Regions from separate parts of the Paenibacillus sp. FSL K6-4396 genome, predicted to be linked through region 1. Evidence: predicted binding sites of a transcription regulator. Region 1 holds the regulator's gene; the other holds the start of a gene.
What was found. The regulator LexA, encoded in region 1, represses DNA repair genes until DNA is damaged. The targets are predictions, from matches to a motif close to CGAACATATGTTCG.
Positions count from the first base shown of each region.

Region 2: addB (helicase-exonuclease AddAB subunit AddB) is a predicted target of LexA. The motif match lies at 3,859-3,872, and genes of this name have one in related genera.

Region 1 is NZ_JBBOCR010000001.1:4,115,220-4,120,892, reverse strand. It holds gene MHB85_RS17830 (phosphotransferase enzyme family protein) at 382-1,401, shown strand; partial or broken gene MHB85_RS31205 (helix-turn-helix domain-containing protein) at 2,266-2,427, shown strand; gene MHB85_RS17820 (aldehyde dehydrogenase) at 2,530-3,831, shown strand; gene lexA (transcriptional repressor LexA) at 3,937-4,563, opposite strand; gene MHB85_RS17810 (LysM peptidoglycan-binding domain-containing protein) at 4,861-5,238, shown strand; gene MHB85_RS17805 (DUF896 domain-containing protein) at 5,334-5,543, shown strand; gene MHB85_RS17800 (hypothetical protein) at 5,669-5,673, shown strand, end outside.
Region 2 is NZ_JBBOCR010000001.1:5,048,739-5,054,411, reverse strand. It holds gene mtaB (tRNA (N(6)-L-threonylcarbamoyladenosine(37)-C(2))-methylthiotransferase MtaB) at 1-154, shown strand, start outside; gene MHB85_RS22255 (NUDIX hydrolase) at 268-702, shown strand; gene MHB85_RS22250 (Na/Pi cotransporter family protein) at 766-1,767, opposite strand; gene MHB85_RS22245 (class I SAM-dependent rRNA methyltransferase) at 2,132-3,508, shown strand; gene addB (helicase-exonuclease AddAB subunit AddB) at 3,937-5,673, shown strand, end outside.

The DNA of each region.
Region 1 (5,673 bases):
TGTAGACTTTGCTACCTTAAAATTCAACTATTTTAAGGAGCGGCTATCATGAGATATGTAAATGTCAACATCATCTTTCCAGAAGAATTTCTAAATGAAATACAAAAGTATATGAACGTTGGATTGGTTTACGTTTCTCGATGGTGACACTATCGAGAAACTTTCAGATCGATTTTGCCTTATCAAACGATACTATTAAAGAGATCGTTTATATAAAATAATAGTTTAACAAAAGTCGCATTGGAAGAAATTCTAATGTGACTTTTTTGTGTATAGTATAGTTTAAATTGTTTACTACATATTTTCAAGCTTTTACTATCGTTATAATAACATACAAGAGAAGTAGTTACGTACTTCATAAAAACTGTAGGGGGATAACAAATGAATGATTTTTTAAGATTTGATACTGATGAAGAACGGCGGGCGTTATTAATCAGAGCAAGGAAAGTCGCTCTATCTGCTATTCAAAAGTATGATTTAGAATGGGATAACATCCAGTTTATTCAACTATCCGATACGATCACGTATAAAATTGAAACCAGTACAGATAACAATTATTTACTTCGCATTCATTCGGACCGATTAAGCAGAGAGGAAATTCGTTCGGAACTCCTACTGTTACAAGCACTGAACAAATCGAAAGATCTAAATGTACCAGAAGGGATGGCAAATTGTGATGGTATTTATGTATTGGACATCGAAACAGAGACAGGATATAGGCGCCCTTATATAACGATGATGCGATGGATAGAGGGTGAAAAAGCAGTAGGTGAATTTACAGATAGTCAAGCATATAATATGGGTGTATTGATGAGCAGGCTCCATGCAGCAGCAAAGGATTTCAATCCACCTTCTGATTTTGTAAGACCTACTTGGGGAGTAGAAAGTTTTAAACGTGAAATGGATAAGTTGGAACGTTACTATGAGCGTTTTTTATCCGAAGAGGGATGGAAGCTGTATCAAGATGCAGCTGAGAAGGTTGTATCCCAACTTACCACGATGCATCCAAGTGAACATAATTATGGGCTCATTCATGCTGATTTACATACCGGTAATATGGTTTTTGAGGATAATCAACCCTATCCGATTGATTTTGGAAGATGTGGGTACGGATATTATCTCTACGATATGGCAGGCACCATATTGGAGCTTTGGCCAAAGCATCGATGGATGCTTATCCAAGGTTATGAGAGTATTAGGAAGTTGGAAACGGACTATATTCGGGATCTGGAATGTTTTTTTGTCATGTTCATGATCGAGAACTACTGTCATCACGCCTCTGATCCAAGAGAAACAACCAGTTTAATCGAAGAACAAAAGTATGCCCAAGCATACATAAGAGAATATTTAAATGGTAATCCATTTTTATTCGAAGTGGTCGAGCCTGTAAATTTGGATTAATACTAACCGATACCGGGCTAAAATAATGATATCTTATGGTGATGATTTACAATAAGTCGCTGTTTAGAGTGTTTGTTCATATCATCGAGTTTTAAAAACGTGAGCTATGACTTCGAGTTTATATAAGATCTACTTGTGTACTTAGCGCTGAAACTTTTCTGTTTATTATGAAGATTTCTGCTTATTCATGAAGTTTGTCCGATCCAGTTGTTCTTCAGCTTCTCTAGTTCCCCTTCATTTTGGGGTATATTTTGACAGAGCTGTTTGGGTCGTTTCGTGATTTTTTAAACTGGCATTGAATTGGAATGAAGGCGACTCGACTTGGTGGGTCGTCTTTTTTCTTTTCTAGGGGCTTGATGGTTTGCGCCGGATGTTCAGGACAGCGAGATGCCAAATACGGTTGAGGCATTATGGAAGATCGAGCTTTTATATGGAAAGCATCCGTCCTATACGGAGAGTAGTATGCGGTAAAGTTAACAACGAAGCTGGAGGGGGAGCTTCGAAGTGTTCCTTGGTCATCGATTTGAGGGATAAGTTCGATGAGTTCCTTAGAGATTTTAATGTTTTTGGAAGATGGAGAAGGCAGAGATGCATCAAACCATTGATTATGTGAAGCTTTAAACTTCATATTCTGCAGAATTAGCTTAATGTAATTATTAAGAACCCCTTTTATATCTTTAAAGCCTCCTAATCCAATTGGTCACTCGAAGCCACCTCAGATACACTAAATGAAATGAGGAGAGCGTCCATGAAAATATGGAAACGGGGAGGTTACAGTTACTGGAAATAAATAAAAAAGGCCCATGGCTGGATTCATGTAGAATGAAGGTTCCTACACCACATTCACACAAGGAGAATCCAGCCATGAGCTACAGACATTTTAGCATAATTGAACGGAGCAAGCTAGAAATCCTACACCAGCAAGGCAAAAGCTGACGAGCAATCGCAAAGGAACTGGGCAGACATCCTTCGACCATTTGCCGTGAATTAGAGCGTGCAGCTTCATTTGGATCCTATCAGGCGGAGCATGGATGTTTCATTTGTATGTTGAAAGTTTCATATAGAAGAGGTATACTTTAATTAAATTTTGAACAATTTAATTTTAAATAATTAATTGGAGATGTTATTATGGATCAGGCAAAACAACTAGTGACAGAACAACGTACATTTTTTTATACAGGACAAACTAAAAATATCGAGTATCGGATTAATGCACTTCAACAGCTTAGAAAAGGAATTGAAAAGTATCAGCAACGGATTCAAGATGCACTTCGGGCTGATCTGAACAAATCTGAGGCGGAAGCTTACAGTTCCGAGATTCGAATAGTTCTGGGTGAACTGGATTTTGCATTAGAACATCTGCAGGAATGGGCTGCACCCAAACAAGTCCCAACCAATGCGGCTATGCCGGATGGGGTGAGCACCATTTACCCTGAACCATACGGAGTGGCGCTTATTATTGCACCTTGGAACTATCCTTTCCAACTGGCGTTTGGTCCACTGATTGGAGCAATTGCAGCCGGTAACTGTGCAGTTATCAAGCCTTCTGAATTAACACCAGCCGTATCTCGTTTGACGTATGATCTGATTCATGAGATCTTCCCTCAGGAGTATATAGCCGTTATGGAAGGGGAAGTCGAAGCCAGCACAGCATTGTTGAAAGAGAAGTTTGATTATATTTTCTTCACAGGCAGCACGGGTGTTGGTCGCATTGTGATGAAGGCAGCTGCAGAGCACCTGACTCCTGTAACTCTTGAATTAGGTGGTAAGAGTCCTGCTATTGTCCATAGTGACGCAGATCTGAAGCTGGTAGCTCAGCGTATTGTTCGTGGTAAGTTCCTGAATGCAGGCCAAACTTGCGTTGCTCCGGATTATTTGCTTGTACATGAACAAGTTCATGACGAATTGATCAATCTGATTGGCGCAGAGATCAAAGATAAATTTGGGGATGATGTGTTACAAAACGCTGATTTCCCGCATATTGTCAACGAACGTAACTTTAATCGGTTGTCGAAATTCCTCACAGATGGCAAAACGCTAATTGGTGGGCGTTCTGTACGTGAGCAGTTGCTCATTGAGCCGACTGTACTTGGAGATGTGAAATGGGAATCAGCTGTGATGCAAGAAGAGATCTTCGGTCCGATTCTTCCTGTGTTTACGTACAGTGACCTGAATCCTATGCTGGATGAGATTGTTCGCCGGCCAAAACCATTGGCGCTATATCTCTTCACACAGGATGAGCAACTGCAGGATCAGGTTCTGAATCAAGTATCCTTCGGTGGGGGATGTATTAATGACACACTTTCTCATATGACTTCACACTATCTCCCGTTTGGTGGTGTCGGAGAGAGTGGTATGGGCTCATATCACGGACAACAGAGCTTTGATGTGTTCTCGCATCACAAGAGTGTTCTGAAACGCAGTGAATAATTAGCCGCATAAATAACATAAACATGAAAAAAAGAGGTTGCCCTGTTCATCAGGGCAACCTCTTTCGTATTTCATTACATCTAGTTTTGTTACTCAAGTTAAATATTAATGAATATCTCGGAAAAGGCCAATGACTTTACCCAGAATACTAACATGTTTCAAACGTAAAGGTTCGAAGGTCGCATTCTCCGGTTGAAGGCGAATATGATCTTTCTCTTTATAGAACGTTTTCACTGTAGCTTCATCGTCTTCAGTCATTGCAACGACGATATCACCGTTATCAGCAGTTTGCTGTTGACGGACAATAACGTAATCTCCGTTAACGATTCCAGCTTCCACCATACTATCTCCGACTACCGAAAGCATAAACACTTTCTGTTCGCCTACATAATGTGTAGGGAGAGGGAAGTAGTCTTCAATGTTCTCGGTTGCAGTGATTGGAACCCCGGCTGTAACCTTACCAACAACAGGAATACGTGCAACGCTATGAGCAAATTGATGAGAATGCTCAGACTCTTCCTGGCTCAGAAGCTCAATGGCTCTTGGCTTGGTAGGGTCGCGTCGGATCAAACCTTTTTTCTCCAAACGATCCAAATGTCCATGTACTGTTGAGCTGGAAGCCAGTCCAACCGCTTCACCAATTTCCCGTACGGAAGGAGGATACCCCTTCAACCGGACTTCATTTCGTATAAACTCCAGAATAGCCTGCTGCCTGCTGGATATCTTCGACATACCGTATCAACCCCATTTTAGTAACGTTTGGGAAAATTATAACATAGAACCTCCGTTCGTACAAACATAAGTTCTAAATAAAATAGCATTAAATCAGTGTTTTTTAACTTATAGAACAGTAATTGTCCAAAAGTCAGAGCATAATACTGCAAATGCTTTGCAAAAGGAAGTGAAATAAGAAATTTCTCCTTCTAAAAAAGAAGCGAACAATTGTTCTGAAAATCTATTGAACAAAACAAGTGTTCGTGTTATATTGATTTCAACAGATAGGAACAAACGTTTGGAGGCGGGTATTTAATGAGATATTCTACTTATCAAAGCATTTATGAACCAATGAATTCGGAACTGGTGAAGTCTAACATAGGGAACTACAAGAAGGTTTTAGCGCGTTTCAAGATTTCTTCATGGATGTTAAAGGTAGCCATTACCTCTATGATTATATTTATTGGATGCAGCACCGTTTTAACTGTATTTGCTGGCAATGAGAATGATGTTCTGCCTGGAGGGAAGATTGCCGTTTCACAAGGGGAAACCTTATGGAGTATTTCTTTGGAACATAAACCGACGAATATGGATACACGTATTTATATAGAAGCAATTAAGAAAGTGAATCAACTTCATACGACTTCCATCCAAGTGGGTCAAGTACTAGCTCTACCGCAATTTGCAGAATAAAATGCACGTCAATGAGTGTTAGCGCGTGTCAGCTTGACAAGCAGCCTTTATAATGGCAAAGTTAATATGACTTTGTATTTTTGGAGGGGACAAGCTTGGATATAGATAGTCTGGTAGCACGCATTAACGAATTGGCTCGTAAGCAAAAGTCCACTGGATTGTCAGAGGAAGAACTTGCTGAACGTGCCGAGCTAAGAGAGATTTATTTGAGCAATATTCGCAGCAATTTCAGACAACAACTGGATACCATTGAGATTGTTGATGATGAGAATGACAAAGGCCACCAAGGCAAACTCAAACACTAACGAAACCTAATGATATCATTATGATATTTAGGTTTCTTCCTGTTATTTTGAGTGTGCAATTTATAGGGGGAAATGTTGGTTTGCAATTATGTAAGCCGATACAAAGACACATAAGGGGGATTCACATGTC
Region 2 (5,673 bases), 930 kb from region 1:
TTATAGCGACAACTACATTCAACTGGTCTTTGACGGAACGATGGATATGGTCGGTAAAGTGTGCCGAGTCAAAGTGGTTGAAGCCGGCGTCAACGAGAGTCAGGCTACGCTGGTACGTGTGTTGGAAGAGAATCTTAAGTCCGCCGCGATGTGATCGAGGCGTCAGAAACAAGGATTTCATTTCCTTGGGGAGCTTACCCGGGGAGATGAGGTCCTTCTTTTGCAAAAAATAAGATAAAGATATCGAAGTTGATGGGGGAGAGCACGATGAACAAAAAAGAAATTTCAGCAGGCGGAGTTGTTTATAGAACAGGGGAAGACGGACGTCTTCAAATTCAGCTTATCGTAGATCGTTACGGTAAAACAACTCTCGCCAAGGGCAAAATGGAAGAGGGAGAAACAATCGAACAGACGGCACTGCGCGAGATTTTGGAAGAGACAGGTATGGTGGGTCGCATTGTAGAACCGGTTGACATCATTGCTTACACGTACCAACATGCAGATTTTGGCCCGGTGGACAAGGAAGTCCATTATTATCTCGTTGAAGCCAAGAGTGGTGATCTACAGCCTCAGATTGAAGAAATCAAGGGTGTGGATTGGTATGCTCCGGAAGAAGCATGGTCCTTACAGCAGCAGAGCGGATATGATAATAACGATGATATCTTGCGTGTAGCCCTGAACAAGTTAGGCATTAACGTATAACGCATTATAGTTCTGGTTCGAGTCAGTTAGCCCTCGCGCCTTGTGGGTCCGATAGGCAGATCATCAAGCCACGGGTGACTTCGCCGCGGGGGCGTGGACCGGTGGTTTTTTGTGCCAGATGGGCAAGTAACAGAACGGTAAAGCAAGCAGTGAACTGGTGATGTTAAAAAGGGTCTGGGCATGCGCAATCTGTGCCCCGTTGTCCGCTGACAGCCAGGCCGAAGCTGCATGCAGCTGGCCGATCAGCGGCATAAAGAGCAGTGCTCCCGCAATGTTTAATACAACATGGGAGGCTGCGACAAACTTGCCTGCGGATGCTCCACCCGCGGCAGCGATCACAGCGGTGATGCAGGTCCCCACATTGGACCCGATCACAATGGCGATGCCGATTTCCACAGGTAATACCCCTGTGGCTGCGAGCGTAATCGCCATGCTAATGACAGCAGCGCTGCTGTGAATGAGCGCTGTCAAACAGGCACCTGCCAGGAAGCCCCACCACAAGCTGTCGGCCGAGCGGTCGAGAAACCATTGAAATACGCCCATGCTCCGCAAGGGTAAGGCAATGGATTGCATCACCTGAATGCCTGTCATAACAAGTGCAAATCCCGCAGCTGAGAGGAAGCTGTACTGGATGTTAAACAGAGTCTGGCGCGTACGTTCAGGAGCGGTCAGATTGCGTTCACCAAGTACAACAAACATGGCCCAGCCCGTCAGCGACAGGACAAGCAATGGCAGGGAAGCTCGCCCGATCTGCAGTCCCACCAGCTCCGTTGTCAGGCATGTCCCGATGTTGGTGCCGAGGATGATGCCGAGTGTCCGCCCATAGGTAATTAATCTGGCATTAGCCAGTCCAATGGTGAGTACGGTGACTGCAGTACTGCTCTGTAACAGAGCCGTTGCACCTGCACTGAAGGCCATGCCTTTCCATGGAGCAGAGGTGGCCCGATTGAGCCAACTTTCCAACATGGGCCCAGCCATGCGCTGCAAGGCCGTTTCCATCAGCTTCATGCCACCAAAAAAGATAATAAGCCCATAAAGTAGGGGCAATATAACATCTCTAAACATAGAAACATCATTCCTTCCGTCCGGGTTCCTTAACTCATCCTATGAGTAAGAAAAGACAACCATGACAAGCCTGAAGGAAATCAGAGGGAACCGACCATTCCGTTCCTTCATTCAAAATTACGGAAATGCGTCTAAATTACCCGCCCCAATTCGAAAGATACGGTGATTCGTGCAAACGTAGCGAAGAAGACGAAATTGTTACCGAAGAAGCGAAGCGCTCGCCTTTATCCCCGGATTTTCCCTTTAAAGAAAGGGAATCAAAAAATCTGGGGATAACAGCGATCAGAGGAACAATTCGTCGCCGTAGCGTCTCCTTTGCACTAAACCTATCTTTTCAACTAACTATGAAAGAAGTGGATCTACCTTGCCATCAGTTACACTCGAACGCAGTCGCAAAAAGCGGCTTGAACATGCACATCCATGGATATTTAACAACGAAATTGCCTCTGTTGACGGAAACCCGGAACCGGGAGATCTGGTCAATGTATTGAATCATCAAGGTCGCTATCTGGCGACAGGATATTACAATCCCGCATCTCAAATCACTGTAAGGGTTGTAGCTTATCAACCTTTGGAGTCCGAACAAATGGATACGGCGTTTTTTGCAGCGCGTTTCCGCGATTGCTTGCGTCATCGGGAACGTTTTATCCAGGATGGAGAGGCTTACCGTCTCGTTTACGGCGAAGCTGATTTTCTGCCAGGATTAATCGTTGACCGATTCGGCAGCATTCTCGTTGTACAGTTGCTTACACTTGGCATGGATCGTTGCCGTGAAGCCATTGTACAGGCACTCATTGAAGTAATGCAGCCTGAAGGCATTTACGAGCGCAGTGATGTCTCGATTCGTGAACTGGAAGGTTTGGAGCAGACCAAAGGTCCGCTGTACGGAGAGTGCCCACGGCATGTCACGGTTACAGAGAATGGACTACTCATTAAAGTCGATATCGTGGAAGGACAGAAGACAGGTTACTTCTTCGATCAACGTGAGAATCGTGCAGCGATCGAACCGCTCATGAAGGGTTGGGGCTACAAGAGTGGAATCACACTTCAAACGACTGAGCAGGATGGCACAGAGCAGCTCTTGCCTGTGAATAAAAGCGGTAAGGTAGTTACATTCCCATATTGGGATGGTGCCACTGTACTGGAGTGTTTCTCACACACGGGCAGCTTTACGTTGAATGCTTGCAAGTATGGAGCTAAAAAAGTGACTTGTCTTGATATTTCGGAGCATGCCATTGAGAGTGCACGAACAAATGTGGAGTTGAATGGTTTCACCGACCGGGTCGAATTCGTAGTTGCTGATGCATTCCAGTACTTGCGTGAACAAGTGAAGGGGCTGGATGAACGTACTGCACGTGCGCGCGCTGGCGAACAAAAAGTAGATACTTCCAAAGCGCTTGCAGCTGGCGGTAAAACATTTGATGTAGTCATCCTCGATCCCCCGGCGTTTGCCAAGACGAAATCAGCAGTTAAAGGTGCATGCCGCGGGTATAAGGATATCAACCTGCAAGGTATGAAACTGGTTAATGAAGGCGGATATTTGGTAACAGCCAGCTGTTCGTATCACATGCGTCCTGACCTTTTCTTGGACACGATTGCCGAGGCAGCAGAAGATGCAGGAAAAGTACTGCGTCTAATCGACTGGAAGGCAGCTGGTAAGGATCACCCGCAAATTTTGGGTGTGGATGAAGGACATTACCTCAAATTTGCTATTTTCGAAGTGCGCAGCAAAAAGAATTAATCGTATGATTTCCGTTCAAATTTCACTGTATAGATTGGACTAAAGATTTACACGAGAACGTAGAGGACAGAAATAACCTGAAGAAGTGAAGCTAAAAGCTTTCTGAAGAGCTGCTTCGGAAGCATAATCTTCGCCTTTATTCTCGTTTTTTTTCACTTTTTAAAAATTGAATCAAGAAAATCTGGGAATAGCAGCGATCGGAGGGTTGTTCTGTCATCGGAGTGGCAAGTGTAAATTATCTTTAATTTAATCTATAGATCAAGTCAAAAGTCCACAGTGTGTGCTAGCTGCGGGCTTTTTGCTGTTTTGCTGTGTTAACGGAGATGATCTCCGGTTTTACCGGATAGTGGCAAACGTATGTTCCGAACCAAGTCAGATATGTTATACTGGGAATTAAAATCTTGTACGTGTGGTTTGGAGGATTAGACATGTCCGTTCGTTTTGTTATTGGCCGGGCAGGCAGCGGCAAAAGCTCGCTGATTACCCGGGAAATTACATCCCTGCTTCAACAAGAACCGCAAGGCACACCTTTGATTTTGCTCGTTCCCGAACAGAGTTCTTTTCGAACAGAGCAGGCATTGGTGTCTTCTGGAACAATTAAAGGTACGATGCGTGCAGAAGTGCTCGGCTTTCGCCGTTTAGCCTATCGTGTAATGCAGGAAGCAGGTGGTTCTGCTCGTATTCCGATCGGAGCCGAAGGCAAAAAGATGCTGCTCTACAAGGTCATCCAGCGCCGTAAGGAAGAATTAAAGCTGTTTGGTGCATCCGGCAGCCAGCTGGGTTTTATAGGCGAATTAAATGACTTATATAGTGAATTTAAACGTTATGAATTTGATCCATCATTGCTGGAAGAGGGGCTGTCTGGAGGGAATACCTCATCGACTTCGCCAATTCTGGAGGATAAGTTGCATGACTTGAATCTGATATATCGTGACTATGAACAGGAACTGACCAATTTATATATTGATGATGAAGACACGTTGACCGAGCTGACAGATCGTTTGTCGGAAAGTGCATTGCTGCAGGATGCCCAGATCTGGATTGATGGTTTTCAGGGATTCACGCCACAGGAGATGAGTGTGATTGGTCGGCTGATGTTGCAGTCCTCTTCCGTGACCATTGCACTGACATTGGATCGTCCTTATGATCACGGCGCACTGCCTGGAGAATTGGAACTGTTCTATCCCACGGCAAGTGCCTATGCGCGTCTGAAAGGGATGGCTGAAGAACTGGGTGTACCGAGCGATATAACCGTGCTAGATTCGGAGATTCCACCGAGATACAAGGATCGTCCGGGACTTGCTCATCTGGAGGCTGGTTTCGACCGCCGAATTCGTTGGAAAAGTGATGGCCTTGATTCCGGAATCCGACTGGTTGCAGCGGAGAACCGACGAGCTGAGATGGAGGGAGCACTGCGTGAGATGCGGCGTCTGGCGCAAAACGAAGGTGCGCGTTATCGGGATATGGCAGTACTTGTTCGTCAGTTGGATACCTACGCTGATATAGCTGAACCTCTATTCAGGGATTATGACGTACCCGTCTTTCTGGACCGCAGAAGAAATGAACTTCATCATCCATTATCCGAGTTTATCCGTTCGGCACTGGATATTGTTCGGCGCCATTGGCGTTACGAGGATGTATTTCGCTGTGTCAAAACGGATCTGCTGCTTCCGCGTGATGGTTCCATCACCCGTGAAGATATGGACCAGCTTGAGAATTATGTACTGGCTTGTGGTATTCATGGATATCGCTGGACTGACGGCAAACCGTGGAAGTATGTCCCAAGCCTTTCGCTTGAAGACAACGGTCAGGATGGACGTAGTCGAGGACGGGACCAAATGCTTTCTTTAATGGAGCGTTGTCGAGCGGTCATTACAGATTCCTTGGGTGTTTTTGAGAAACGAATGAAAAAGGCAAAGACAGCCAAAGCCCAGTGCGAGGCACTATACAGACTGCTGGAAGATGCTGAGATCCCATGGAAGCTGGAGAACATGTCTGCTGAAGCTAAGGCTCAAGGTGACCCCGAACGGTCGAGAGAACATCGGCAGATGTGGGGAGCTGTGCTGGATTTATTGGATCAGATGGTCGATATGATGGGGAATGAACGGCTGGATATCACGCTGTTTGCCGGGATGATCGAGACCGGATTGACGGAACTGAAGCTG